DNA from 4 places in the Citrobacter pasteurii genome. Region 2 is predicted to be linked to each of the others. Evidence: predicted binding sites of a transcription regulator. Region 2 holds the regulator's gene; each other region holds the start of a gene.

Region 1 (7,588 bases), 1.8 Mb from region 2:
GTGTTTGTACTCCCTCATTATTATGGCTGGTTTTATAACCAGACTGTTAATCCTGTCAGGATCCCTGTACGGCACCGGAGATTTTCTACCGTCAGGTGTTTTTTTGTTTACTGCTCGCTATCACCGACTTTATTTATTCTGGCGATTCGTTTGATCGCCTTGCGTCGATTATCTACGTGCCTCCCCTGCCGGAAGCACGCTATTACCCTGTCGAGAGAAACTAAATGAAAATTATTCTCATCAACGTGTAATCTTCTGCTAAATACCTGGCCGGAAAGTATCAAATGCGTTTCTTCACCGCCAATACATTTTACAGATTTGTTAAGCAATTCTCTTTTATCGAAAAAAAACTGCACAACAGAAGCATCAAAAAAGCGAACATTTAACAACAATATCAATTAATTCAATGCATTGCGTGAGACACCCAGCTCATCTCCCTGTCCGGCATCGAAGAGACGTCAGAATGCACATAAATTTAACAATTGGTTATTAATTAGCACATTCATCTAAATTAGGTGCTGAAATAACTAATAACATTTCGATAATCCTTCAGCAAGCCCAAGAGTATGATGTTAATAAAATAACAGCGACACTTGGCCCCCTCAGGCGGACTGTTAAGGGTTATATTCATAAATTCAATGAATAACAAAAGAGTTAAGCATAAACATTTATTATTTTTGTTATGCTGATTTTCAACTTTAGTGAGAAGTTTTACGGATAATGAAAGGTAACGGAGCCGATAGTGGCTCCGTTGATGCAGAAGAGGGATATCAGGCAAGTAAACCCGGGAAAATGGATTTGATTCCGGTCACAATGAACTCAATCCCCAGGGCCATTAACAGCAACCCCATAATACGTGTGATGACGTTGATGCCGGTTTGCCCCAACAGGCGAACCAGCCACGGCGCCATACGAAACAATCCCCAACAGCACAGCGCAAACAGCGCAATCGCCACAAAAAAGCCAAACAGGTTAATCGCACTGTGATACCGCGTGCCCCAAACGATGGTTGAGCTTATTGCCCCCGGCCCCGCCATTAACGGCAGCGCTAACGGGACAACGCCAATGCTCTCGCGTATCGCCGTCTCCGACTTTTCCTGCTTGTTTTGCTTATCTTCCCCAAGTTTTCCGCTGATCATCGACATCGCGATAGTCACGACCAGGATACCACCGGCAATCCGGAACGAATCAATTGAGATACCAAACAGTTGCAGAATTCCATCCCCCAGAAACAGAGAGGTCCACAGAATGATAGCAACCGACAGGTTTGCCGTAAGGTTGGTTTTATTGCGTGCGGCAGCAGTCTGGTAGCTGGTCATGCTGATAAAGACAGGGATGATCCCTACCGGGTTGACCAGAGCAAATAACCCAATGAAAAATTTAAAATAGACAGGAAAATCGAATAGCGTATGGGTCACGGTTAGCTCCGAAGCGTTAGCCGGATAAAATGAGTCATAAAAATTGATGAAATCCGCGCTGAAGATACGCCTTTTGTCAGCATACTTCACCTGCTATCTGCGTATATCTACGTAAATACGCTACCATTACTCGGTGTTATTAATATGTATTAAGTATGCTAATGTTAACCACATTCATTACATCAATTTTTTAACACTTACCAAGAAACGCTAAAAGGGCCTGCTGAAAGGTGTCAGCTTTGAAGAAATTTGATCCAGATCACGCAATTACTACTCAGAAGTGAGTAATCTTGCTAACGCCACCTGGAGGTAACGCGTTAGAGTTAAATGACGCTAACGCATAAGCTCTTTTAGTAAATCAAAGTAAAGTGGACGTTAATTAACCGTTTGATTTTCAAAACGTTACACAAATTTTCGTCGATCTGTCTATACTCTCGTATCGAGCAGATGATTTACTAAAAAAGTTTAACATTATCAGGAGAGCATTATGGCTGTTACTAATGTCGCTGAACTTAACGCACTTGTAGAGCGCGTAAAAAAAGCCCAGCGTGAATATGCCAGTTTCACTCAAGAACAGGTTGACAAAATCTTCCGCGCCGCCGCTCTGGCAGCCGCAGACGCTCGAATCCCTCTCGCGAAAATGGCCGTTGCCGAATCCGGCATGGGCATCGTCGAAGATAAAGTGATTAAAAACCACTTTGCTTCTGAATACATTTACAACGCTTATAAAGATGAAAAGACCTGTGGTGTGCTGTCTGAAGACGACACTTTCGGTACTATCACCATCGCTGAACCCATTGGTATCATCTGCGGTATCGTTCCGACCACTAACCCGACATCTACTGCTATCTTCAAATCGCTGATCAGCCTGAAGACGCGTAACGCCATCATCTTCTCTCCGCATCCGCGTGCTAAAGATGCGACCAATAAAGCCGCTGATATCGTTCTGCAGGCTGCTATCGCTGCTGGTGCACCGAAAGATCTGATCGGCTGGATCGATCAACCTTCCGTTGAACTGTCTAATGCTCTGATGCATCACCCGGACATCAACCTGATCCTTGCGACCGGCGGTCCAGGCATGGTTAAAGCAGCATACAGCTCCGGTAAACCAGCAATCGGTGTAGGTGCAGGTAATACCCCTGTTGTTATTGACGAAACTGCGGATATTAAGCGCGCGGTTGCTTCTGTTCTGATGTCTAAAACCTTCGATAACGGCGTAATCTGTGCTTCTGAACAGTCCGTTGTTGTTGTTGACTCTGTATACGATGCAGTTCGTGAACGTTTCGCCAGCCACGGCGGCTACATGCTGCAGGGTAAAGAGCTGAAAGCTGTTCAGGACGTTATCCTGAAAAACGGTGCACTGAACGCCGCTATCGTTGGTCAGCCGGCATACAAAATTGCTGAACTGGCAGGCTTCTCCGTACCAGAAACCACTAAGATCCTGATCGGCGAAGTGAAGGTTGTTGACGAAAGCGAACCGTTTGCTCACGAAAAACTGTCCCCGACGCTGGCTATGTACCGTGCGAAAGACTTCGAAGACGCTGTTATTAAAGCTGAAAAACTGGTTGCGATGGGCGGTATCGGTCATACCTCTTGCCTGTACACCGACCAGGATAACCAGCCAGAACGCGTTGCTTACTTCGGTCAGATGATGAAGACCGCACGTATCCTGATTAACACCCCGGCATCTCAGGGTGGTATCGGTGATCTGTACAACTTCAAACTCGCGCCTTCCCTGACTCTGGGTTGTGGTTCCTGGGGTGGTAACTCCATCTCTGAAAACGTTGGTCCTAAGCACCTGATCAACAAGAAAACCGTTGCTAAGCGAGCTGAAAACATGTTGTGGCATAAACTTCCGAAATCTATCTACTTCCGTCGTGGCTCTCTGCCAATCGCACTGGATGAAGTGATTACTGATGGTCACAAACGTGCGCTGATCGTGACCGACCGCTTCCTGTTTAACAACGGCTATGCTGACCAGATCACTTCCGTGCTGAAAGCGGCTGGCGTTGAAACTGAAGTGTTCTTTGAAGTAGAAGCTGACCCGACTCTGACCGTTGTACGCAAAGGTGCTGAGCTGGCGAACTCCTTCAAACCAGACGTGATCATTGCGCTGGGCGGTGGTTCCCCGATGGACGCCGCGAAAATCATGTGGGTAATGTACGAACATCCGGAAACCCATTTCGAAGAGCTGGCGCTGCGCTTTATGGACATCCGTAAACGTATCTATAAGTTCCCGAAAATGGGCGTGAAAGCGAAAATGATCGCCGTCACCACCACTTCCGGTACCGGTTCTGAAGTGACCCCGTTTGCGGTTGTTACCGACGATGCAACGGGTCAGAAATATCCGCTGGCTGACTACGCGCTGACCCCAGACATGGCAATTGTCGATGCCAACCTGGTCATGGATATGCCGAAATCACTGTGTGCATTCGGTGGTCTGGATGCAGTGACTCACGCTCTGGAAGCTTACGTTTCCGTACTGGCTTCTGAATTCTCTGATGGTCAGGCTCTGCAAGCATTGAAACTGCTGAAAGAAAACCTGCCGGCGTCCTACCATGAAGGTTCTAAGAACCCGGTAGCGCGTGAGCGTGTTCACAGTGCAGCAACCATCGCCGGTATTGCGTTTGCTAACGCCTTCCTGGGTGTATGTCACTCAATGGCGCATAAGCTGGGTTCTCAGTTCCACATTCCTCACGGTCTGGCGAACGCCCTGCTGATCAGCAACGTCATTCGTTATAACGCGAACGACAACCCGACTAAACAGACTGCTTTCAGTCAGTATGATCGTCCGCAAGCTCGTCGTCGCTACGCCGAAATCGCAGACCATCTGGGTTTAAGCGCACCGGGCGACCGTACTGCGGCTAAAATCCAGAAACTGCTGGCATGGCTGGAAGAAATCAAAGCTGAACTGGGTATTCCAAAATCTATCCGTGAAGCTGGCGTTCAGGAAGCTGACTTCCTGGCACACGTCGACAAACTGTCCGAAGATGCGTTTGACGACCAGTGCACCGGTGCTAACCCGCGTTACCCGCTGATTTCTGAACTGAAACAGATCCTGCTCGATACTTACTACGGTCGTGAGTATAGCGAGGGTGAAACTGCGGCTAAAACTGAGCCAGCAGCAGCGCCTAAAACTGAGAAAAAAGCGAAAAAATCCGCTTAATGCACTCACATAAGTTTTAGTATCTTCATAAACGGCCCTTTGGGGCCGTTTTTTTTGCCATGCTCAGCGAAAATCAGACTATGCAGATGCCCGCCATCGGCGGTGAAAAGGCGTAAGGGAAATAAGTGTGAGAGTGACACCAGAAGGCAATACCGCAGGGTAGCGCTTCTGGCTAAAGCAGAGACCTACCCTGCGATTTTAACTCAGCAGGAGAACAGAGGGTTAATCGTGGCTGTGACGTTCCTGAATGGCCGTCAGAGAGCCTTCAGACTGTGCTTCCTTATAATGCTTACGACACACCGATACATAGCGTTCATTTCCGCCTATAACGACCTGCTCACCTTCGTTATAAGGTCTTCCGGCCTGATCAAGGCGTAATACCATGCTGGCCTTACGGCCACAGAAACAAATAGTTTTTAATTCAACCAGCTTATCTGACCATGCAAGCAGGTATTCACTACCGCCGAATAACTCACCACGAAAATCGGTGCGCAAGCCGTAACACAACACGGGAATATCCAGCTGATCAACAACCTCTGATAATTCATAAACCTGCTGTCGCGTCAGAAACTGAGACTCATCAACCAGCACGCAATGAATTCGTTGCTGCGCGTTCTCCGCACGAATCTCCTCGAACAATGATGAATTTTGGTTAAACAATTTTGCAGGTGACGACAGGCCTATACGTGAACTTACTTTTCCCGAACCAAAACGGTCATCAATTTCCGCTGTATATACAACGGCACGCATCCCACGTTCCTGATAATTGTATGAAGATTGCAGCAATGCCGTCGACTTGCCTGCATTCATTGCAGAATAGTAAAAATAAAGCTGTGCCATTGTGTATCGGCCCTCACCGGGGGAAAATAAATATGGGCAGGATTGTATCATATTTCACAAACATGTCGGTGCAGCGTGACATCCGGGATGTATAAAAGAACGTGCGGACATCGCCCTGTTTCGTCTAAATACCCCACAGCGCGGAAGTGCCCTTGAGTACTTTCTCAAGTGTACGATAGAGTGAAAGTCCGCAGCCAAAGCACAAACAACCTGAAGTATGATGAGTATATACACATTCTTTCACAAATAGTGCTCCTGAAATTCATCAACGTCACTTATCATCACCGCGCAATAAAGAAACCCTGCCCTTATTGTTATTGCATCTAACGATAGCCACCTTGTAATAGGGGGATTCACGTAAGCAAAACTAATACAAAAGGTTGAAATCACTGCAAAGAGATACTATTTGTACACCATGAAATGTGACCTGAATCTTGAATTTCTACTCGCTGCTGCCGTGAAGCCCGCATACCAATAAGCCTTTTTTATGCCCGACATCGTCGTAAAATTAAGACAGAACAATTAATACAGACACTAAATAAAGAGCAATTTTGAATTCCTTACATTCCTGGCTATTGCACAACTGAATTTATCGCTCTATTATTAGCTCAACAAACCACCCCCAATATAAGTTTGAGATTACTACAATGAGCGAAGCACTTAAAATTCTGAACAACATCCGTACTCTTCGTGCGCAGGCGAGAGAATGTACTCTGGAAACGCTTGAAGAAATGCTGGAAAAATTAGAAGTTGTAGTTAGCGAGCGTCGCGAAGAAGAAAGCGCTGCCGCTGCTGAAGTTGAAGAGCGTACTCGTAAACTGCAACAATATCGTGAAATGTTGATTGCTGACGGTATTGATCCGAACGAACTGCTGAATAGCATGGCAGCGGTTAAGTCCGGCACCAAAGCTAAACGCGCAGCGCGTCCGGCTAAATATAGCTACGTTGACGAAAACGGTGAAACTAAAACCTGGACTGGCCAGGGTCGTACACCGGCTGTGATCAAAAAAGCGATGGAAGAACAAGGTAAACAACTGGACGATTTCCTGATCAAGGAATAATTCAGAAATAGTTTGCTTAAAATCCCGCCACTGGCGGGATTTTTTTTACCCGTACTTCGCACATCGCCCTACCCAAATTAGGTATAAAAAAACGGCGCTGGATTAGCAGCGCCGTTCTGTCCTTATAATACCGCGAGGTTACTTCTTAATACCCATCTCATCTTCAAGCCATGCTTTAAATTCAGAGCCAAGCGTATTATGGCGAATACCATATTCAACAAACGCCTGCATATAGCCCAGCTTATTACCACAGTCATGGCTTTTACCCTTCATGTGATAGGCCTCTACCGTTTCTTTTTCGATCAGCATATCGATAGCGTCGGTCAGCTGAATTTCATCACCTGCTCCCGGAGGTGTTTTTGCCAACAGAGGCCAGATATCCGCACTGAGAACATAACGTCCCACAACGGCCAGATTCGATGGCGCAACGTCTGCTTTCGGTTTTTCTACCACGCCAACCATCGGTACGCTTTCACCAGGCGTTAATTCAACGCCCTTGCAATCAACAACACCATAAGCCGTTACGTCAGCTACAGGCTCCACCATAATCTGGCTGCTGCCTGTTTCATCAAAACGGTGGATCATTTCAGCAAGGTTGTCACGGGATAAATCAGATTCGTATTCGTCAAGAATAACGTCCGGCAGGATGACCGCAACGGGTTCATCGCCAACAACCGGATGGGCACACAATACCGCGTGCCCCAGACCTTTTGCCAGCCCCTGACGCACCTGCATAATAGTGACATGCGGAGGGCAAATAGATTGCACTTCTTCCAGAAGTTGACGTTTTACGCGCTTTTCCAGCATCGCTTCAAGTTCAAAGCTGGTATCAAAGTGGTTTTCAATTGAATTTTTAGACGAGTGAGTCACGAGTACAATTTCAGTGATGCCCGCAGCAATACATTCGTTTACGACGTACTGAATTAATGGTTTATCAACCAACGGTAGCATCTCTTTCGGGATTGCCTTCGTAGCCGGTAACATCCTGGTTCCTAATCCCGCAACCGGGATAACGGCCTTTTTGACTTTTGAATTAAGGGCAGCCATTTAAAACTCTCCTGGACTGTTCATGTATTGAACATGTTCATCAATCTGTTTCGCAT
Region 2 (7,588 bases):
CATACGGCGCCTTATGATTGTTTTCTCATCGTTACAAATTCGTCGCGGCGTGCGCGTCTTGCTGGACAATGCCACGGCCACCATTAATCCAGGGCAGAAGGTTGGCCTGGTGGGTAAAAATGGCTGCGGTAAATCTACCCTGCTGGCATTGCTGAAAAATGAAATCAGCGCTGACGCCGGCGGATTTACGTTCCCGGGAAACTGGCAACTCGCATGGGTGAATCAGGAAACACCTGCGTTACCACAGCCTGCGCTGGAATACGTGATTGATGGCGACCGCGAATATCGCCAACTGGAAGCCCAGCTAAACGATGCCAACGAACGTAACGATGGGCACGCCATTGCCACCGTACACGGAAAGCTGGACGCCATAGACGCCTGGACCATTCGCTCACGCGCGGCCAGCCTGCTGCACGGTCTCGGTTTCTCTAACGAGCAGCTCGAACGCCCGGTCAGCGATTTCTCTGGTGGCTGGCGTATGCGTCTCAACCTGGCCCAGGCGCTGATTTGCCGTTCAGATTTGCTACTGCTTGATGAACCAACCAACCACCTCGATCTCGATGCGGTAATCTGGCTGGAAAGATGGTTGAAAAGCTATCAGGGCACGCTGATTTTGATTTCCCACGACCGGGATTTCCTCGACCCGGTGGTGGATAAAATTATCCATATCGAACAACAAACCATGTTCGAGTACACCGGCAACTACAGCGCGTTTGAAATCCAGCGTGCAACCCGCCTCGCGCAGCAACAGGCCATGTACGAAAGCCAGCAGGAGCGTGTGGCGCATCTGCAAAGCTATATCGATCGTTTCCGCGCTAAAGCAACGAAAGCAAAGCAGGCGCAGAGCCGTATCAAAATGCTGGAACGCATGGAGCTGATTGCCCCAGCGCACGTGGATAACCCGTTCCACTTTAGCTTCCGTGAGCCGGAAAGCCTGCCAAACCCGCTGTTGAAGATGGAAAAAGTCAGCGCTGGCTACGGCGATCGCGTCATTCTCGATTCGATCAAACTGAATCTGGTGCCGGGATCCCGCATCGGCCTGCTCGGTCGTAACGGTGCGGGTAAATCAACGTTGATCAAGCTGCTGGCTGGCGAACTGGCTCCCATCAGCGGCGAGATTGGTCTGGCGAAGGGCATCAAACTGGGTTACTTCGCACAGCACCAGCTAGAATTTTTGCGCGCTGATGAATCCCCCATTCAGCACCTGGCACGAATGGCGCCACAAGAGCTCGAACAGAAACTGCGTGATTACCTCGGTGGATTCGGCTTCCAGGGCGATAAAGTCAGCGAAGAAACCCGACGTTTCTCCGGCGGTGAAAAAGCGCGTCTGGTGCTGGCGTTGATCGTCTGGCAGCGCCCGAACCTGCTGCTGCTCGATGAACCGACCAACCACCTGGATTTGGATATGCGCCAGGCGCTGACCGAAGCGCTGATCGATTTCGAAGGCGCACTGGTCGTGGTCTCGCACGACCGTCACCTGATTCGCTCCACCACCGACGACCTCTATCTGGTACACGACAAGAAAGTCGAGCCGTTTGACGGCGATCTGGAGGATTATCAGCAGTGGCTGAGCGATGTGCAAAAACAGGAAAGCCAGGGCGACGAACCGGCGAAAGAGAGCGTTAACAGCGCCCAAGCGCGTAAAGACCAGAAGCGTCGCGAAGCTGAACTGCGCACCCTGACGCAACCGCTGCGTAAAGAGATCACTCGTCTGGAAAAAGAGATGGAGAAACTGCACGCACAGCTGGCGCAGGCGGAAGAGAAACTTGGCGACAGCGAACTGTACGATCAAAACCGCAAGGCCGAACTCACGGCGTGTTTGCAGCAACAGGCAAGCGCGAAGTCCGGGCTGGAAGAGTGTGAAATGGCCTGGCTGGACGCGCAGGAACAGCTTGAGCAGATGCTGGCCGAATAAGCACAAAATCACATATTGGCTAACCCGCACGCGCTGCGCGCGGTATAGTTATTCTTTCCGATTATTAATTGCTCTGGTGTTATGGTTGAAATCACGTCCACAGAAATGACCCCACCTATCGGCGATTCGCGAGATTTCCGCCCAATGCGCGGTATCAGTAACCGCCATCTGCAGACGATGCTGCCGCGTTTAATTCGCCGCAAGGTGAAGTTCAATGCCCACTGGCAGCGTCTGGAATTGCCTGACGGTGACTTTGTCGATCTGGCGTGGAGTGAAGATCCGCAACAGGCGAAACACAAGCCACGTCTGGTGGTTTTTCACGGTCTGGAAGGCAGTCTGAACAGCCCCTACGCCCACGGACTGATTGAGGCGGCGCAAAAGCGCGGCTGGCTGGGTGTGGTGATGCATTTCCGTGGCTGTAGCGGCGAACCCAATCGTCTGAACCGTATTTATCACTCCGGTGAAACAGAAGACGGCACCTGGTTTTTAAACTGGCTGGAGCGTGAGTTCGGTCGTGTACCCACCGCTGCAGTAGGTTATTCGCTCGGTGGAAACATGCTGGCCTGCCTGCTGGCAAAAGAAGGGAACACGATCCCCATTGATGCGGCAGTTATCGTCTCTGCACCGTTTGTGCTGGAAGCCTGTAGTTATCACATGGAGAAAGGTTTCTCCCGCGTCTACCAGCGCTACCTGCTCAATCTGCTGAAAGCCAACGCCTCACGGAAACTGGAAGCCTACCCGGGGTCGCTGCCGGTGAGCCTCGCGCAATTAAAATCCCTGCGCCGTATTCGCGATTTCGACGATTTGATCACAGCTAAAATCCACGGTTTTGCTGACGCTATAGATTACTATCGTCAGTGCAGCGCCATGCCACTGTTGAATCGGATCGCCAAACCGACGCTGATTATCCATGCCAAAGACGATCCGTTTATGGATAGTCATGTCATCCCGCAACCCGAGAATCTGCCCCCGCAGGTGGAGTATCAACTCACCGAGCACGGTGGACACGTCGGATTTATTGGCGGCACGTTACGTCGCCCTGAGATGTGGCTGGAATCCCGTATTCCCGACTGGCTGACAACATATCTGGAGGCATCATCATGATGATTCCCTGGCAAGACATCTCCCCGGACGCGCTGGACAACCTGATTGAAAGCTTTGTCTTGCGCGAAGGCACCGATTATGGTGAACATGAACGCTCGCTCGAACAAAAAGTCGCCGACGTCAGACGCCAGTTACAATCTGGCGAAGCCATCCTGGTATGGTCAGAACTGCATGAAACGGTCAACATTATGCCGCGGAAACAGTTTCGCGAATAATCGGTTGTCGACGGCTGACTATAATAAAAAACCAACCTGTTTATGGAGTTGTTATGTCTGCCAAACATCCGGTGATTGCGGTAACAGGATCCAGCGGCGCGGGGACCACCACCACCAGCCTCGCGTTTCGTAAAATTTTCGCACAGTTAAATCTGCGCGCCGCCGAGGTGGAAGGTGACAGTTTTCACCGCTATACCCGTCCGGAGATGGACATGGCGATTCGCAAAGCACGCGATGCAGGGCGGCATATCAGCTACTTCGGCCCCGAAGCTAACGACTTCGGTCTGCTGGAGCAAACCTTCATTGAATACGGCCAGACGGGCAAAGGTCAGTCGCGTAAATACCTGCACACCTATGATGAGGCCGTACCGTGGAATCAGGTTCCGGGAACATTTACCCCCTGGCAGCCGCTGCCTGAACCGACGGATGTCCTGTTCTATGAAGGATTGCACGGCGGCGTAGTAACCCCGCAACAAAATGTGGCGCGGCATGTCGATCTGCTGGTTGGCGTGGTGCCGATCGTCAACCTGGAGTGGATCCAGAAGCTGACCCGCGATACCAGCGAGCGTGGACACTCGCGCGAAGCGGTGATGGATTCGGTGGTGCGCTCAATGGACGATTACATCAATTACATCACGCCACAGTTTTCCCGTACGCATATCAACTTCCAGCGCGTACCGACCGTCGACACCTCTAATCCCTTTGCCGCCAAGAGCATTCCGTCACTCGATGAAAGCTTTGTCGTGATTCATTTTCGTAATCTGGAAGGGATCGACTTCCCGTGGCTACTGGCGATGCTGCAGGGCTCATTCATTTCGCATATCAATACGTTGGTCGTACCGGGCGGAAAAATGGGTCTGGCGATGGAATTGATTATGCTGCCGCTGGTCCAGCGCCTGATGGAAGGCAAAAAGATAGAGTGATATGTGGAAAGCGCCCGATGGCGCTTCGCTTATCGGGCCTACGACTCAACATCACCCTGTAGGCCGGATAAGGCAACGCCGCCATCCGGCATCAGCAATTACGCGGCAACCACTTCATAGGAATGGGTGATATTCACCGCCTTTTCCAGCATCAGCGCCACGGAGCAATATTTTTCCGCCGAAAGATCTACCGCACGCGCGACGGAAGCATCTTTCAGGTCGCGACCCGTTACGATGAAATGCAGGTTAATGTGGGTAAACAGACGCGGCGCTTCTTCACGACGCTCAGAGGTGAGCTTCACTTCGCAGTTGGTGACATCCTGACGACCCTTTTGCAGGATCGACACCACATCAATGGCGCTACACCCCCCTGCCGCCATTAACACCATCTCCATCGGACTCGGCGCTTTATCACCAGAGTTACCGTCCATCAAAATTTGGTGGCCTGAGGCGGACTCACCGAGGAAGGTTAGCCCCTCAACCCACTTTACACGCGCTTGCATATTTCGTAACTCCAATGTTTCAATTTTCCTGACAGATTACGCGTACATAACAATTCTCGCAACGGAAGGCGACCTGCGTCATGCTGAAGCGAGACACCAGGAGACACACGGCGAAAGCTATGCTAAAACAGTCAGGATGCTACAGTAATACATTGACGTACTGCATGTATGCAGAGGACATCACATTACAGGCCGTCGCACGTATTGACAGCCCCCTTCCCAGGTAGCGGGAAGCACATTTTTGCAAACCCAGAGACAGGTTGTTTTTTGGCTCTGGAGACAGCTTATAACAGAGGATAACCGCGCATGGTGCTTGGCAAACCGCAAACAGACCCGACTCTCGAATGGTTCTTGTCTCATTGCCATATTCATAAGTACCCATCGAAGAGCACGCTGATTCACCAGGGTGAAAAAGCGGAAACGTTGTATTACATCGTTAAAGGCTCAGTGGCAGTGCTGATCAAAGATGAAGAAGGGAAAGAAATGATCCTCTCTTATCTGAATCAGGGCGATTTTATTGGTGAATTAGGCCTCTTCGAAGAAGGCCAGGAACGTAGCGCCTGGGTACGTGCCAAAACCGCATGTGAAGTCGCTGAAATTTCCTACAAAAAATTTCGCCAATTAATCCAGGTCAACCCAGATATTCTGATGCGTCTGTCTTCTCAGATGGCTCGTCGTCTGCAGGTAACGTCTGAAAAAGTAGGCAACCTTGCCTTCCTCGACGTAACTGGTCGTATCGCCCAGACTCTGCTGAATCTGGCGAAACAGCCTGACGCAATGACTCACCCGGACGGCATGCAGATTAAAATCACCCGTCAGGAAATTGGCCAGATCGTTGGCTGTTCCCGTGAAACCGTTGGTCGTATCCTGAAAATGCTGGAAGATCAGAATCTGATCTCCGCGCATGGTAAGACCATCGTCGTCTACGGCACGCGTTAATCCCATCGACATGGCGTGTTACGTAGTAATGCGCCATTTTTGTTTGCTCCGATGTGGCGAAGACTGATTTATCACCCCGAGATCAACTACGCACTACGACAGACGCTGGTGCTATGTTTACCTGTGGCTGTCGGTCTGATCATCGGTCAGCTTCATCTGGGGCTCTTATTCTCCCTCGTCCCTGCCTGCTGCAATATTGCCGGTCTTGATACCCCGCATAAGCGCTTTTTCAAACGTTTGGTTATAGGCGCGTCGCTGTTTGCCGGCTGCAGCCTGATTATGCAGTTACTGCTGGCACAGACTATACCGCTGCCGCTGATCCTCACCGGCCTGACGCTGATTCTCGGTGTGACCGCCGAGCTAAGCCCGTTACATGCGCGACTTCTGCCCGCCTCGCTGATCGCGGCGATTTTCACACTGAGTCTGGCCGGCAACATGCCCGTCTGGGAGCCACTGCTGATCTATGCGCTGGGGACAGTATGGTACGGCCTGTTCAACTGGTTCTGGTTCTGGATGTGGCGCGAGCAGCCGCTGCGCGAATCGCTCAGTTTGTTGTACCGCGAATTAGCCGATTACTGTGAGGCCAAGTACAGCCTGCTGACCCAGCATGCCGATCCCGAAAAAGCGCTGCCTCCCCTACTGGTACGCCAACAAAAAGCGGTGGATTTGATTACCCAGTGCTATCAGCAAATGCATATGCTGTCGGCACATCGCAACAACGATTATAAGCGCCTGCTACGTGCCTTTCAGGAGGCGCTCGATCTACAGGAACATATTTCCGTTAGCCTCCACCAGCCGGAAGAGGTGCAAAAGCTGGTCGAACGTAGCCACGCCGAACAGGTGATTCGCTGGAATGCGCGCACCGTCGCCGAACGCCTTCGCGTTCTGGCTGATGACATTTTGTATCACCGCTTGCCGACGCGTTTTTCAATGGATAAACAAATTGGCACGCTGGAAAAAATCGCCAACCAGCATCCGGACAATCCGGTAGGACAATTTTGCTACTGGCACTTCAGCCGTATTGCCCGCGTGCTACGCACCCAGCGCCCGCTGTATGCACGGGATTTAATGGCTGACAAGCAGCGTCGGCTGCCGCTGATCCCTGCCCTGAAAAGCTATCTGTCGTTGAAATCCCCGGCGCTGCGTAATGCCGGACGCATCAGCGTCATGTTGAGCATTGCCAGCCTGATGGGCAGCGCCTTACACCTGCCCAAACCCTACTGGATTTTGATGACAATCCTGTTCGTCACGCAAAATGGCTACGGGGCAACCCGGGTGCGTATTTTACACCGCTCGGTGGGCACGCTTGTCGGCCTGGTGATTGCAGGTGTTACGCTGCACTTTCATATTCAGGAAGGTTACACGCTGGCAGGCATGCTGCTGATAACCCTGGTGAGTTATCTGACCATCCGCAAAAACTACGGCTGGGCTACCGTCGGCTTTACGGTCACCGCGGTATATACCCTGCAACTGCTGACGCTGAACGGGGAACAGTTTATCGTGCCGCGGTTTATCGATACGATCACTGGCTGCCTGATCGCTTTTGGCGGGATGCTCTGGCTGTGGCCGCAGTGGCAGAGCGGTTTGCTGCGTAAAAACGCCCACGATGCGTTAGAAGCCGATCAGGAGGCCATTCGCCTGATTCTTAGCAACGATCCCCAGGCCACACCGCTGGCGTATCAACGCATGCGGGTCAACCAGGCGCATAACACGCTGTTCAACTCGCTGAACCAGGCGATGCAGGAGCCTGGGTTCAACTCGCACTATCTGGCGGACATGAAACTGTGGGTTACGCATAGCCAGTTCATCGTCGAGCACATCAATGCAATGACTACCCTGGCAAGGGAACATACGATGCTGACGCCGGATTTGGCGCAGCGGTATCTGGAGTCCTGTGAAATTGCGATCCAGCGCTGTCAGCAGCGGCTGGAATATGACGGTCCCGGAAGCTCCGGCGATGTGAATATTCTCGAAGCGCCAGAGATGCTG
Region 3 (7,588 bases), 1.9 Mb from region 2:
CCGCGTGATCCTCAGCGTTGACTGGACGTTGCTATTAGTGTTTATGGCGATGTTTATTGATGTGCACTTACTGACGCAACTCCCGGCCTTGCAGGGGATTACCCACCAGATTGACACGCTTTCAGCGCCGGGGCTGTGGTTGACGGCCATTGGCCTGTCGCAGTTTATCAGTAATGTTCCCAGTACGATTTTGCTGCTGAACTACGTCCCGCCGACGCTGCTGCTGGCCTGGGCGGTCAATGTGGGTGGCTTTGGGCTGTTGCCGGGATCGCTGGCGAATCTTATTGCTTTACGCATGGCAAACGACCGCCGGATCTGGTGGCGTTTCCATTGGTATTCGGTGCCGATGCTGATATGGGCGGCGCTGGTGGGGTATGGTTTGTTACTGATGATGTAATTGATGTGGTGTGCCGGATGGCGGCTGGCGCCTAATCGGGCCTACAGTGTTGGTAGGCCCGATAAGCGTAGCGCCATCGGGCATGTATAGCAGATTAGTTCAGACGAACCGGCATACCAGAACGGTTCTGTACCGCCTGCTCAACGACGGCCTGATCGACGTCAGACTGACCGGTGATGCTGGTAATGCTCTTATTCAGCGTAATTGGTACGATTTCCCCGCCTTCAAACTGTGCTTCAGTAGTAGACAGTGGGTTATGTACCTCGATGTAACGGCTGCCGTCTGGTTCGGTAGTGGCTTTTACCGGCTCATCGATAAACTGTACGCGGGTGCCGACCGGCACATTTTCAAACAGGAACTTGATGTCGTCGTTACGCAGACGCACGCAACCGTGGCTGACGCGTAAGCCGACGCCGAAGTTAGCATTGGTACCGTGGATGGCGTACAGACGACCGATATACAGTGCGTACAGACCCATCGGGTTATCCGGACCTGCCGGAACAACGGCTGGCAGTGGTTCACCCGCAGCGCGGTATTCCGCATGCATTTTCGCCGTAGGCGTCCAGGTTGGGCCCGCTTTTTTACGTTCTACTTTGGTGGTCCAGTTGATTGGCGTGTCTTTGCCCAACTGGCCGATACCGATCGGCAGAACAATGACGGTGTTAGTGCCTTTCGGGTAGTAGTACAGACGCATTTCGGCGCTGTTAATCACAATACCTTCATGCACGGTATCCGGCAGGATCAACTGCTGAGGAATGTTCAGCACGGTGCCGCCTTTCGGCAGGAAGGTATCCACGCCTGGGTTAGCTTCCAGCATGTTAGACAGACCCATCTGATACTCTGCCGCAAAATATTCCAGCGGTTGGGTGTTGCCTTCAGGAATCGTGATGACCTGGTTTTGGCCAATCAAACGGCTGCCATCGGTAGGCAGCGGGTACGTGACGGCAGAAGCGGTGTTACAAAAACCAACTATTGCGAGTGCCGCCGCGAAAAGCGTTGTTAATTTCATATTCATGTTCATGTATGCGAGATTCAGTGCCAGGCAGGCTAGTGGGTTGAGATTTATGTAGTGTTGGGCACGCATTATATGTGCATTCTGAGCAACAAGGAATTCGGATGTGTACTAAATCACATTTTTTTCCTTTTGCTTTCACTTTATCTGTGCAGCATGAACGGCGCGATCTTATTGCAGAATTATGGCATAATAAGCGGTTTGTCACATATTTCTTTCTCTTTCAGGATACGCCAGTGTTAGTTTCCAGCAACGTCACCATGCAGTTCGGCAGTAAGCCGCTGTTTGAAAATATTTCCGTCAAATTTGGCGGCGGCAACCGTTACGGCCTGATTGGCGCGAACGGTAGCGGTAAATCCACTTTTATGAAAATTCTCGGCGGCGACCTCGAACCGACGCTGGGCAACGTTTCCCTCGATCCGAATGAGCGCATCGGTAAGTTGCGTCAGGATCAATTCGCCTTTGAAGAATTCACCGTGCTTGACACTGTCATCATGGGTCACGGTGAACTGTGGGAAGTGAAGCAGGAGCGCGATCGCATTTATGCGCTGGCCGAGATGAGCGAAGAAGACGGCTATAAAGTGGCTGACCTCGAAGTTCAGTATGGCGAAATGGACGGCTATTCTGCGGAAGCGCGTGCGGGTGAACTGCTGCTGGGCGTCGGTATTCCGGTAGAGCAGCATTACGGCCCGATGAGTGAAGTCGCCCCCGGCTGGAAACTGCGTGTGCTTCTGGCACAGGCGCTGTTCTCTAACCCGGACATTCTGCTGCTCGACGAACCAACCAACAACCTGGATATCGACACCATCCGCTGGCTCGAGCAGACGCTCAATGAGCGTGACAGCACCATGATCATCATTTCGCACGACCGTCACTTCCTGAACATGGTCTGTACGCACATGGCGGATCTGGACTACGGCGAACTGCGTGTTTATCCGGGCAACTACGACGAATACATGACGGCGGCAACTCAGGCGCGTGAACGTCTGCTGGCCGATAACGCCAAGAAGAAAGCACAGATTGCCGATCTGCAATCCTTCGTCAGCCGCTTTAGCGCCAACGCGTCTAAATCTCGTCAGGCGACCTCTCGTGCGCGCCAGATTGATAAGATCAAGCTCGACGAAGTGAAAGCGTCCAGCCGTCAGAACCCGTTCATCCGCTTCGAACAGGATAAGAAACTGTTCCGTAACGCGCTGGAAGTGGAAGCGCTGGCGAAAGGTTTTGATGAAGGCCCGCTGTTTAAAAACTTCAACCTGCTGCTGGAAGTGGGGGAGAAGGTTGCCATCATTGGTGCCAACGGTGTGGGTAAATCCACTATGCTGAAAACGTTGGTTGGCGATTTGCGGCCGGACAACGGTACCGTGAAGTGGTCTGAAAACGCCCAGGTCGGTTACTACGCGCAGGATCATGAATACGAGTTTGAAAACGATCTGACCGTTTTCGAATGGATGAGCCAGTGGAAACAAGAAGGCGATGATGAGCAGGTTGTGCGCAGTTTCCTTGGCCGTCTGCTGTTCAGCCAGGACGATATCAAGAAACCTGCAAAAGTGCTCTCCGGTGGTGAAAAAGGACGCATGCTGTTCGGTAAGCTGATGATGCAGAAACCGAATATCCTGGTGATGGATGAACCGACCAACCACCTGGATATGGAATCTATCGAGTCGCTGAACATGGCGCTGGAAATGTATCAGGGCACGCTGATCTTTGTTTCTCACGACCGTGAGTTCGTTAGTTCCCTGGCGACCCGCGTGATTGAGATTACGCCGGAACGCGTGATCGACTTCACCGGCAACTACGAAGATTACCTGCGTAGTAAAGGTATTGACGGTTAATTTACCCGTCGTCTTTCGTGTTACAGGTGTGTTGGCTGCACCTGTTCACCCCGGTCACTTACTTATGTAAGCTCCCGGGGATTTACAGGCTGGCCGCCTTCCTGTAACGCGAAATACTTTGGGAAAATTGTGTAAGCTACATATTAAATAATCCCCAGTGCGCGTTTACCGTGGATATTCAAATCCTCCAGCGTAAAGCGTCCTTCCCAGTTACTTTCATAATCTTCACGCGGGAAATCACCCGGCGAGGCGCCTTTTTCCAGCGCAGCTTTCACTTTGTGAGCGTAGGCCAGATTCTTTTCGCACATCGGTGCGGCAGGGATATACATCACGTTGCCCCAACCCTGTTGATTCTCAACCGGCGCAACGGAATGGATCACATCACAATGCCACCACACTGAGTCTCCGGCTTCCAGTTGTGGAATGCTGGTTAGCGCTTCAATCAGCAGCGGATGCCATTGCGCGGAAATCGGCAGCACTCTGCCGGGCGCTACGCCGCAAAGCTCATCTTCCGGCACATCGTCAAGCAATGGGCGTAACAACACATACGCCATCGCTTCAGGAATAGGAACCACGTGCAACAATCCCTGACCTGGCAGCATATCGGACAGCGCAGTCCAGCCCTGGAAGGTACGGAAGACTGAACATTTGGTGGTGTTATCCACCGTGTACTCTTCTACTTCGGTGCGATGCGCAGCCTGCCATGGATCGTAATCGTCCAGCTTACCATTGAAAACATGAGCAAAGACCTGCTGATACGCAGGCAGCAGCCAGCGTTCCAGCGCGCCGGAATCCGTATGCGCCCCGAGACCTTTGGACGTCGTTCCCGGCGGGCGACGGCGGATACGGTCAGGATAGATTACGCTGACATCCGGGTTAAACCACTGTTTACCTTGACTTTCAAAGGTCCACAGGCGATTGAGGAACGACTGCGCGTTAGCCATCTCTTCACTCTGGCGGGCCTGCATTTGCGCCTGTGACCAGTAGATTGGGTAAATTTCAGGCCGTGATGCGCTCAGGGTGCCGAAGAAGTTATCGCCGGGCCCTTTGTAGACGTCATCAAAATGGTTGCGATCCAGGTAATCGAGCATCGACTGATCCCATGCCAGCGCCTGTTCGCGGGGGAAATGCCCTTTAATGACCACGCATCCGCGACGCTTAATTTCTTCACGCTGCTCTGCGCTCACGCGACCCGCTTTGATATCTGCATAGGACAACACAGGCCATACCGGGGAGCCTTGTGCTTTGAGGGCGTTGATTTCCGCCACGCGGGTGGCAATGGCATCGCTCAGTTGATTGAAGATCAACTGAACATCTCCAAGCTGTGCCCGCAGTTGCTGCTTCATCTGACGGATTGCCGCTTTGTGATCGGCGGGCAACGTGTCGCTGGTAAAAGTAAAAGCCATAACCACCTCGCATTAACTTTCATTCGAAACTAAATTTGATTTCAAATGACAATATAAGTTAAAAATAAGTTAATGCAAGTTTAAAAACCTGCTGGTGTGCGCAAAATGGAAAAAGAGTGAAAACCGGGATAAGGGATACCCCGGCTGGCAGGATTAGACGTTAAAAGGCGAAGTGTTATCCAGTACCGCCTGAATCACGTTCAGCGCGCCCTGATGGTTATTATCGTCGGTCTGATAGCGGGCAATAAATTTGATGTTCTCGGCTGCATTAGCCATGGCGAAAGAGTAGTGCGCCATCTTCAGCATTTCCGCGTCGTTGCCGCTATCGCCGATGGCGACGACGTTTTGTGGCGACAGGTTCCAGCGTTTTAGCAGGCGGCTGATCCCGTTGGCCTTATGTAAGCCGGGAATAATCAGGTCGATAAATCCAAAGCCGCTGGTGACGGGCTTCATAATGCCGTCGAGAGCAGTATGCAGATGATCGATAACCAGCGGGATTTGCTGATCAGGCAGATTCAGCGAGAACTTGAACAGCACATCATCAATGTCCTGATAATCCTTTACGGGTTTCAGGCGATGATAATGTTTTGCCATCAACGCGACAAAGGACTCTGGGGCATTTTCGCTGACATAGGCGCTTTGCAGTCCACAGGCCACAAAGTTGAGCTGCTTATCTTTGAGCAATTCGCCAATGACAATGCGTGATTCGTGGCGCGTAAGCTCACCGTGAAACAGTTGTTTGCCATGTTCAAACACCAGCGCCCCGTTCTCGGCGACAAAAGAGATCTCATCTTTGAGTTGCGGGAAAAAGGAGATTAGCTGGTAATACTGGTTGCCGCTGGCCACGACAAATTCAATATCTCGTTTTTTCAGTTCCTGATACTGCGCCATAAAGCGTGCACGATCGTATTGCTTGGCGTCGTCGAGAAAAGTTCCGTCCATATCAGTGACGATAACTTTGATGGTCATACTTGCTCCTGGCTCATAACTGCGACCAGAAACATTCTAATAACAATGTGACCTGTAGCACAAATTTAATTTCGAATGAAAGTAAAAAGCCGGGTGGCAGCTTCGCCTTACCCGGCTAAAGGGAGAGTATGTAGGCCCGGTAAGCGCAGCGTCACCGGGCGGGGGTTACAGCATATGTTCAGTGCGCGCGATGATATCGTCCTGCGCATCCGGAGACAGAGCGGTGAAGAAGGCGGAATAACCTGCGACACGCACCACCAGGTCACGGTACTGATCCGGGTGTTTTTTGGCTTCCAGCAGCGTTTCACGAGAAACGATGTTGTACTGAATATGCCAACCTTTGTGCTCTTCAAAGAAGGTACGCAGCAGAATCATCAGCTTTTGTTTATCAGACTCATTTTCCAGCGTGGCCGGGTTCAGCTTCTGGTTTAACAGCACGCCGCCGAGGATCGAACCGGTAGGCAGTTTACCCACCGAGCCAATGACCGCCGTTGGGCCGAGATGGTCCGTACCGGAGGCCGGGCTGGCGCCTTCTGCCAGTGGAGTATGCGCTTTACGGCCGTCCGGCGTTGCCATGGTTGCCGCGCCGAATGGTACGTTTGCGGAGATAGACGAGGTCCCGGCGTAGTAGTTGCCGCCAACCGGACCACGGCCGTAACGCGGGTTGTGATACTGTTTCAGCTCGTTGATATAGGTCTGATAAGCGCGAGCCAGCAGCGCATCAACGCTATCGTCATCGTTGCCGTATTTTGGCGCGCCGTTGATCAGGCGTTGACGCAACTGCTCGTGGGTCAGACCATCAAAATCATCAGCCAGCGCGGCGGCCAGCTGTTGTTGGCCGATAACCCCCTGCTCGAAGACCAGTTTTTTCACTGCTGCCAGGCTGTTGCCGAGGTTGGCGATACCCACCTGCAGACCAGATACCCAGTCATACTTCGCACCGCCTTGTTTAATGCTTTTCGCTCGTTCAATACAGTCATCTACCAGCGCGGAGCACAGAATATCGTGTACGTTTTCTTCCAGCATGGTGTCGACGACATACTCTATTTCGATAGATTTGCGCGTGTAGTAGCGGATCTGTGTATCCCAGGCGTCCATCACTTCATCGAAATTATTGAAGTTGCCGGCTGAGAGCGCTTTCTCCTGCGGCAGGAATACCTTGCCGCTGGTGGCATCGCGTCCGCCTTCCAGCGCCGCCAGCATCACGCGGGCAAAGTTAATAAAGCTCATGCCGGTGCAGCGGTAGCCCCATTTGCCGCCGACGGCGGTTTCGATGCAACCAATAGCCGCGTAGTCATAGGCGTCCTGCGGTTCAATGCCCAGCTTAATGAATTCAGGTATGACGATTTCGTCGTTGTTAAAGGCTGGCATCCCGAAGCCGCAGCGGATCACCTGCACGCAGGCATCCAGGAAGTCATTACTCATCCCCGCGTGATAACGCACGCTGAGGTTTGGTTGGGTAGAGCGCAGTCGGCCACAGGACTCCAGAATGGCGTAGGAAAGTGGATTGACGGCATCCATCGCCTGACCGTTGACCAGATTCTGACCACCAATGGTGACGTTCTGATACAGCGGGCTGCCCGCCGAGGCTTTCGAGTGGGAGCCGGAGCGAATTTTGTTCACTTCCAGCAATTTCAGCCAGCAGCTATGCAACAGCTCAATGGCGTGCTCGCGGTCGAGACTCTGGTTCAGTTCTACGTCACGACGGTAGAAAGGATAGAGGTACTGATCCATACGGCCAAACGATACTGAGTGACCGTTCGATTCAATTTGCAGGATCAACTGAATGAAATAGCACAGCTGCAACGCCTGCCAGAAGGTTTTTGGCGGCTCATGGGCAATCACATCGCAGTTTTCCGCCATGGTCAGCAGTTCATCACGGCGGCTGGCGCGCGTTTCTGCGGATGCCATTGTACGCGCCAGCGCGGCAAAGCGCTCAATGTGCAGACTGACGGCCTCCAGCACAATATCA
Region 4 (7,588 bases), 750 kb from region 2:
CTATCATTTACCGCAGCACAGTTGGTTTGCGCTGGATTTGCGAGTGCAAAAAACTATGAACTGAATTATATAGATGTTAATGGTGGTCAGGAAGGGATCATCATTCGGGATACGATTGCTGATGATAAAAACTATGACATCACGGTAAATATTGATAACCCTGTGCGAGGTGAAGGTAATGGCCTTGAGGTGAAGATTGGCAGTATCACCAAAGACCAGGCGGGAGAGTATCAAATTGGTAATTACAACGTTAATATTAGCGGAACTACGCAACAGGAACACCGCGCCGGGCTGGCCTTTTTTGGCTTATCCGCCGAAGGTCAGGACACCAACGTCAAAGTTGATAACTTTAGTCTGAAAAATACTTTCTTAATTGGCTCTAAATATACCCATAACAATACTGCGTTGTATGCGGGAAGCGGTGCGGATATCACTGTAAACGGCAATGTGTATGTTCGTTCAGAGGTTGAACACACCAACGATGGGGAAGATGCCACGCTGGCAAATAATGGAATCTATGCACGTGGAGTAGGTTCAACTATTACGGCAAACGGTGGTAATATTTACATTAATACTTACGCCAGTAATTTCAGAGAACTGCTGGAAAACAACAGCGGTTATCCTGATGGTTCATCAAAAAGTGATGCGGTTAGTGCTAAAGATGGTGGTGTCGTTAATATTAATCAGTCAGGTGACTACAAGGTCAATTTGTTGGGAAATATCGACTTTGGCGATAAAATATATGCTCATGCCAGCCAGATGAATATTACGCTCAATGGTGCAGAATCATTTTGGCATGGGCATGAAGCGAATGTTCTGGACATCGACAGTAATACATGGGCGGGAGATTTGAATCTGACGCTGATGAATAATGCCCACTGGATCCCGGATGGTAAAGACGCTCAGATCAGTGCTATCACCTTGCAAGATGGCGGGACGATAAACCTGCATGGTTTTAACCTGCATACCAATCAGAGCATCAACGAAACTGTGAAGATTCACGATCTGAAAGGCAACAACGGTATTTTCCTGATTGATGTAAATACAAATAAAACAGATGCGCAGCGGCGTAATGGTAGCGACTTTATCGAAGTCGTTAAGAGTAGCACGGGGGGAACTCATGCCATTGAGGCGTTAAATATTAATAAGCTCAGCAATCTGCAAGAAGATATCTGGGTTGCTGATGCCGCCAGCAATGTGACGTTCGAAGCGTACGATAAAATCGATATCACTAACGAGTATGTATATGACTATAAACCGCTACTGCGCTCTGATATTCGGGAAGGCGATCCGGCAAGCCAGTATGGCACAAACTGGTATATCACGGGGATTTCAACGAAAGCCAGTGCGGGTAGCAACACCGCGATTGCCAATGCCGGGTTAAACTACGCGGCGGCCACCGCCCGTCTCGAAATCGACAGCCTGAATAAGCGTTTAGGGGAATTACGCCAGAACCAACAGCAAAATGGTCTGTGGATACGCTATAAAGGCGGCGAAATGGAAAGCGATAATGGCAGCTACTTCAAAAACCTGTATAGCTTCTGGCAACTTGGTTATGACAATAAAGTAGAGGGTGAACAATCAGTCTGGACGCGAGGCATTGCGGCGCATTACATGAGAGGTAACGCTGACTTTGCTTATGGCACGGGCGATAACAAGAGCTACGGTGGTTCACTTTATGCTGCATGGAACCGTCCGGAGAAACAGGACTACCTGGATCTGGTGCTGAAATATAGCCGCCATGAGAGTGATTTTAACTACCGAAATGTGTATGGCAATATGGGGGGGGCGGATAGCAGCACGTGGTCAATTAGCGCCAGCGCAGAATACGGTCGTGAGTTTAGTCTGGGAGAATCCTCTTTCATCGAACCGCAAGCGCAGCTCGTGTATACCCGATTGGATGAAGCTCGTTATACCACCAGCAGCGGGTTACGGGTTCGTCAGAATGATATCGACAGCGTGATTGGTCGTGTCGGATTGCGGGGGGGTTATCGATTTGAAGAACGCCCGGACAGCGATATTTATGTGAAGCTGGATCTGCTGCATGAGTTTGCCGGCGATCGTGATGTCACTGTGTGGGGTAAAGACGCGTCCATGACGGTCCGCGAGGGAGGAAGTGACTCGTGGATAAACTACGGTATTGGAACCAATATCCATCTTACTCAGAACAATAATTCCCGACTGTACGTTGACCTGGAAAGATCGGCTGGAGGCGACATTGATATGAACTGGCAGGTGAACGCAGGGTTCCGGATGGAGTGGTAAGCGGTTACCGGAACGTCAGTAAAATCGTTATCGCTTAAAACCGTGTCCGACCGGGTATACTCTGGTCGGACACACTGTTGTTATCAGTTCAACACCATCGGCCAGTCTGGCGGAGTATGGCTCATCACGTCGAGCATCACAGATTCGATGTTATTCCAGATAGTGGATACATCTACCAGGGTGATACCGAGTAATCCGGTTGCAAACCAGCAGGCAAAAACAAGCCCTAAACCGCTGCTGATAACGGCCAGCCCAATATAGTCTGATTTACGAAAACGAATATTGAGCGTACTGGCTAAAAACATCAGTACTGCGCTGAGCAGTTGCCACCGCAGAAGAACTACGCCAGTTGTTATTGTTGCCATGGAAAGCGTCCTCAGAAAGTCTTGATGCCCAGGACAGCGCGGGGTTGTTCACAGAGGGTGTGCTACTCTGGCTATCGACGGGCAATAACATGAATGAAACAATGTTTCTGTTGCATTATTTCTGTGAACTATATCACAACTGCTCGTTTGTTCACCAGTATCTGACGTTATTTTTGCCGGTCTTAGTCCATGGCAAGTGTGTGGTTATTTTGATTCATAAACGAATAATAAATTATGCGTTATGTAAGATGCATTCATGTTACTTGTTTTCTTTATCCGAAATTAATCGTTAAAAAAGTTAATGTGTTTTATACGTGCAGCCAGTATAACGCGTGTAAAACATTACTCTTTCTTGATAATGATGTTGCAAAATAAGCGTAACTTTAAGTTTGCCTTACGGGAAAATAATATCATCATCCACTATTATCAGACTTTTACATAGAGACGTCTGTTGATAATGTTGATAGATTCATGCAACTTAACCAGCTGGTGTTTATAGCATCCTGCCTTGATGGGTACTGGCATATACGAAACAGGGAAATAGGGCTGACATGAATCTCAGTGCGCAAAGCAAGATGCTGAAGCTCCTCGGCACGCTCACGGTGGTATTGCTCCCCGTGGTGCTGGCGCTATGGTTTGCTCATATCCGGGCGATGTCTGAAACCCGCACTCAACTCCACTCATTTGCTCAACTGGTGTTAAATAAAACGGAACTGGTGATCCAGCAAGCTGATTTAGCGCGTGATATGGCTCAGCTGTATCAGGGCAAGATGTGTACCCCTGCCCATCAGAAAAGCATGCTGAATATTATTCGTGGGCGTTTATATATCAGCGAGCTAATTTATGCGCAAGCTGATCATTTTTTGTGCTCTACGTCGATGACGCCGTCAGTTCCCTATATTATGCCAACCGCTGACTATAAACGTACGCCGGATGTTTCGATCTATTACTATCGCGATACGCCTTTTTTCTCTGGCTACAACATGACGTATATGCAAAGAGGAAACTACGTCGTTGTCATTAACCCATTATCTTACAGCGAAGTCATGTCAGATGACCCTGGCCTATTGTGGGGCGTCTATGACACGATAACGGATACTTTCTTCTCCGCCAGCAATCAGGCGCATGTTAAGCAATTTCTGCCGCTGGTGCGCGGTAAAGCCTCTACCTTCCAACTGGACGATCGGTTCTATACCATCGTTCGTTCTGAGAAGCGCCCGATCGCGATTATTGTTTCGACGACCCGCGATCGCGTCCATCAAAATTTCTATCACGAAGCCGCACTCACGATCCCCTTTGGGGTGATCTGCAGCATTCTGATGCTGTTGATGTGGTGGCGTACGCGCCAGCAGTACCATTCCCCTCGTCGTTTGTTAAGGCGTGCACTGGAAAAACGCCAGCTACGTCTGCATTACCAGCCGATCATCGATATCAAGAATGGTAAATGTGTGGGAGCCGAGGCGCTGATGCGTTGGCCTGGTTGCAAAGGTGAGGTCATGAGCCCGACGGAATTTATTCCGCTGGCTGAAAAAGAAGGCATGATTGAAAGGATCACGGATTACGTGGTCGAAGAAGTGTTCAATGATTTAGGGTATTTTCTTTCTGCGCATCCCCAGATTTATATCTCAATTAACCTCTCTGCTTCTGATTTCCATTCATCCCGACTGATTGCCCTGATCGCTGAGAAAACGCGTGATTACTCAGTCGCTGCCCAGCAAATTAAAGTCGAAGTGACGGAGCGTGGATTTATTGATGTGCATAAAATGACCCCGGTAATCCAGGCATTCCGTCAGGCCGGTTATGAAGTGGCATTTGATGATTTTGGGACGGGATATTCCAATCTGCACAATCTGGCGGCACTGAACGTGGATATCCTGAAGATTGATAAATCTTTTATTAGTACGCTGGCGACCAACAGTACCAGCCACCTGATTGCCGAACATATCATCGAGATGGCGCAAAGCTTACATCTGAAGACAATTGCTGAAGGGGTGGAAACGGCAGATCAAATGGAATGGCTGCTTGAACGTGGCGTTCAGTATTGTCAGGGGTGGTATTTTGCGAAAGCGTTACCGCCGCAGGAGTTTATGCACTGGCTACAGAGCCCGCCCGCCATACTGACGCAGAGCGGGCAATAATCCTACAGGCGATGACGGTAGTCGCTGGGAGTACGATCAAACTCGCGGCGGAACACGCGTGAGAATGTTTGTTGCGACACATAGCCGAGATCCATCGCAATATCGAAAATAGGTCGTTCGGTCGTCCGTAGTTCCACGGCGGCTAACAAAAGTCGGCGCTGACGGATATAGTCACCCAACGTCTGACGCATCACCGTGCGGAACATCCTCTGTAAATACCACTTCGAGTAACCTGATTTTTTCGCCACCGCCTCAATGTTCAGCGGTTGATCGATATGTTCATCAATCCATTCAATAAGGGTCTGAATTATCTGCTGATGGGACATAGGGCTGCCTCTTTCTCAGTATTCGATTCGTCGTTTTGTCTGTGGGCGAGTATAATTCCTCAAGTTAACTTTAGGTAAAGCGATTTATGGAAAAGAAATTACCCCGGATAAAAGCGCTACTCACGCCAGGTGAAGTCGCAAAACGTAGCGGTGTCGCGGTATCAACTCTGCACTTCTATGAAAGCAAAGGGTTAATCAGCAGCATGCGCAACAGCGGCAATCAGCGGCGATACAAACGTGATGTGTTGCGTTATGTTGCGATTATCAAGATTGCCCAGCGTATCGGTATACCATTGGCGACGATTGGCGACGCGCTAGGGGTATTACCCGAAGGACATTCGCTCAGCGCCAAAGAGTGGAAACAGCTCTCGTCGCAATGGCGTGAAGAACTGGACCGGCGTATTCATACCCTGGTGGCGTTGCGTGATGAACTGGATGGATGCATTGGCTGCGGCTGTTTGTCGCGTAGTGATTGCCCGTTGCGTAACCCAGGCGACCAGCTTGGCGAGCAGGGAACCGGGGCGCGCCTGCTGGAAGATGATTGATGGGTTTAAATATGGATATAAAACTAAAGCGCCACAGAGGGCGCTTTAGTTTGGTTCCGGTCTTTGTCTTTCACTCTATCCCGCTGGTTCACGGGAGGGTTTCCCCCGACATCAACACCCCTCAGTCGAGCACATTAGGGGAGGTTCCGGCTTGTGTTGATAAGGTAAGTGTATGCCACCCCCGTCTATTTGCCAGTCGATTGATGGTTTTTTAGCCGAAAAATTTTCCGCATCTTCATCCATTTTTTTGCGCGAGTTAACGTGAAAGATTACCGTCGGGGTTGTAATAACTGCGCGAAATTTGTTGCCAGATTGCGCATTGACGATAACGTTTGCGCATCGACTGGCTATTTATTGTGCGTTATAAGAAGAAATGAGTAAAAAGCGGCAAAGTTCAGTTGAAAACCAGTACATGATCGCTAGATAATCGTTTGCTTTTTTTTACCACCCGTTTTTATGCGCAGAGCTAAACGTTTGCTTTTTTGCGACACCCCTACTGACGCAAACCTGGCACAGGGAGAAAACGTTAAGCAGGCAGTGGATTGTCCAGCACGCATAATGACGAAAAATAAACTCTCAGGGGATGTTTTCTATGTCTACGCCTTCAGCGCGTACCGGCGGTTCACTCGACGCCTGGTTTAAAATTTCGCACCGTGGCAGTACCGTTCGACAGGAAGTCGTTGCCGGATTAACGACGTTTCTGGCGATGGTCTACTCTGTTATCGTGGTTCCAGGTATGCTGGGTAAAGCCGGTTTCCCGCCAGCCGCTGTATTTGTGGCAACCTGCCTGGTAGCCGGTGTCGGCTCTATTGTGATGGGTCTGTGGGCAAACCTGCCGCTGGCGATTGGTTGCGCCATTTCGTTGACGGCGTTTACCGCATTCAGCCTGGTGCTGGGGCAGCATATTAGCGTGCCTGTTGCGTTGGGCGCGGTGTTCCTGATGGGGGTTCTGTTTACCATCATTTCCGCGACAGGTATTCGTAGCTGGATCCTGCGCAATCTGCCACAGGGCGTTGCGCATGGTACAGGTATTGGTATCGGCCTGTTCCTGCTGCTGATTGCGGCAAACGGTGTTGGTCTGGTGATTAAGAACCCGCTGGATGGCCTGCCGGTTGCGCTGGGTGACTTCGACACCTTCCCGGTCATTATGTCGCTGATTGGTCTGGCGGTGATTATCGGCCTCGAAAAACTGAAAGTACCGGGTGGCATCCTGCTGACCATTATTGGTATTTCTGTCGTTGGTCTGATTTTCGATCCTGCCGTGCATTTCTCCGGTATTTTTGCCATGCCGTCTCTGAGCGACGAAAACGGCAACTCGCTGATCGGCAGCCTGGATATTATGGGCGCACTGAATCCTGTCGTTCTGCCGAGCGTGCTGGCGCTGGTCATGACCGCCGTCTTCGATGCGACCGGAACCATCCGTGCCGTAGCCGGACAGGCGAATCTGCTGGATAAAGACGGTCAGATTATCGATGGCGGCAAAGCGCTGACCACCGACTCCCTGAGCAGCGTGTTCTCTGGTCTGGTAGGGGCAGCTCCGGCGGCGGTTTACATTGAATCTGCAGCGGGTACCGCGGCAGGGGGGAAAACCGGTCTGACGGCGATCACCGTTGGTGTTCTGTTCCTGCTGATCCTGTTCCTTTCTCCGCTCTCTTACCTTGTTCCTGCTTACGCAACGGCACCGGCGCTGATGTATGTTGGTTTGCTGATGCTGAGCAACGTGGCGAAAATCGACTTTACCGACTTCGTCGACGCGATGGCAGGACTGATTACCGCCGTCTTTATCGTGCTGACCTGTAATATCGTGACCGGTATTATGATCGGTTTTGCCACTCTGGTTATTGGCCGTATTGTTTCCGGCGAATGGCGAAAGCTGAATATCGGCACGGTGGTGATTGCCGTGGCGCTGGTTGCCTTCTACGCGGGCGGCTGGGCTATCTGATTCTTAT

The links. The regulator CRP, encoded in region 2, controls carbon source genes, mostly activating them, when cyclic AMP is high. The targets are predictions, from matches to a motif close to ATGTGANNNNNNTCACAT.
Region 1: the regulator CRP is predicted to act here: its motif matches at 1,666-1,683, upstream of adhE (bifunctional acetaldehyde-CoA/alcohol dehydrogenase).
Region 3: the regulator CRP is predicted to act here: its motif matches at 1,514-1,531, upstream of I6L54_RS17770 (ABC-F family ATPase).
Region 4: the regulator CRP is predicted to act here: its motif matches at 2,752-2,769, upstream of I6L54_RS23275 (YjcB family protein).

What each region holds. Positions count from the first base shown of each region.
Region 1 is NZ_CP077262.1:2,488,552-2,496,139, reverse strand. It holds gene ychE (NAAT family transporter YchE) at 771-1,418, opposite strand; gene adhE (bifunctional acetaldehyde-CoA/alcohol dehydrogenase) at 1,906-4,584, shown strand; gene tdk (thymidine kinase) at 4,807-5,424, opposite strand; gene hns (histone-like nucleoid-structuring protein H-NS) at 6,072-6,485, shown strand; gene galU (UTP--glucose-1-phosphate uridylyltransferase GalU) at 6,624-7,532, opposite strand.
Region 2 is NZ_CP077262.1:658,619-666,206, reverse strand. It holds gene I6L54_RS03185 (ABC transporter ATP-binding protein) at 14-1,915, shown strand; partial or broken gene I6L54_RS03180 (hydrolase) at 1,960-3,019, shown strand; gene I6L54_RS03175 (YheU family protein) at 3,016-3,234, shown strand; gene I6L54_RS03170 (phosphoribulokinase) at 3,288-4,157, shown strand; gene I6L54_RS03165 (OsmC family protein) at 4,256-4,660, opposite strand; gene crp (cAMP-activated global transcriptional regulator CRP) at 4,967-5,599, shown strand; gene I6L54_RS03155 (YccS/YhfK family putative transporter) at 5,651-7,588, shown strand, end outside.
Region 3 is NZ_CP077262.1:3,634,449-3,642,036, reverse strand. It holds gene I6L54_RS17780 (anion transporter) at 1-397, shown strand, start outside; gene ldtB (L,D-transpeptidase) at 492-1,412, opposite strand; gene I6L54_RS17770 (ABC-F family ATPase) at 1,646-3,241, shown strand; gene I6L54_RS17765 (DUF1479 domain-containing protein) at 3,385-4,647, opposite strand; gene I6L54_RS17760 (Cof-type HAD-IIB family hydrolase) at 4,801-5,616, opposite strand; gene I6L54_RS17755 (glycyl radical protein) at 5,782-7,588, opposite strand, start outside.
Region 4 is NZ_CP077262.1:4,825,207-4,832,794, reverse strand. It holds gene I6L54_RS23280 (autotransporter family protein) at 1-2,265, shown strand, start outside; gene I6L54_RS23275 (YjcB family protein) at 2,349-2,630, opposite strand; gene I6L54_RS23270 (cyclic di-3',5'-guanosine monophosphate phosphodiesterase PdeC) at 3,182-4,768, shown strand; gene soxS (superoxide response transcriptional regulator SoxS) at 4,771-5,094, opposite strand; gene soxR (redox-sensitive transcriptional activator SoxR) at 5,181-5,639, shown strand; gene ghxP (guanine/hypoxanthine transporter GhxP) at 6,232-7,581, shown strand.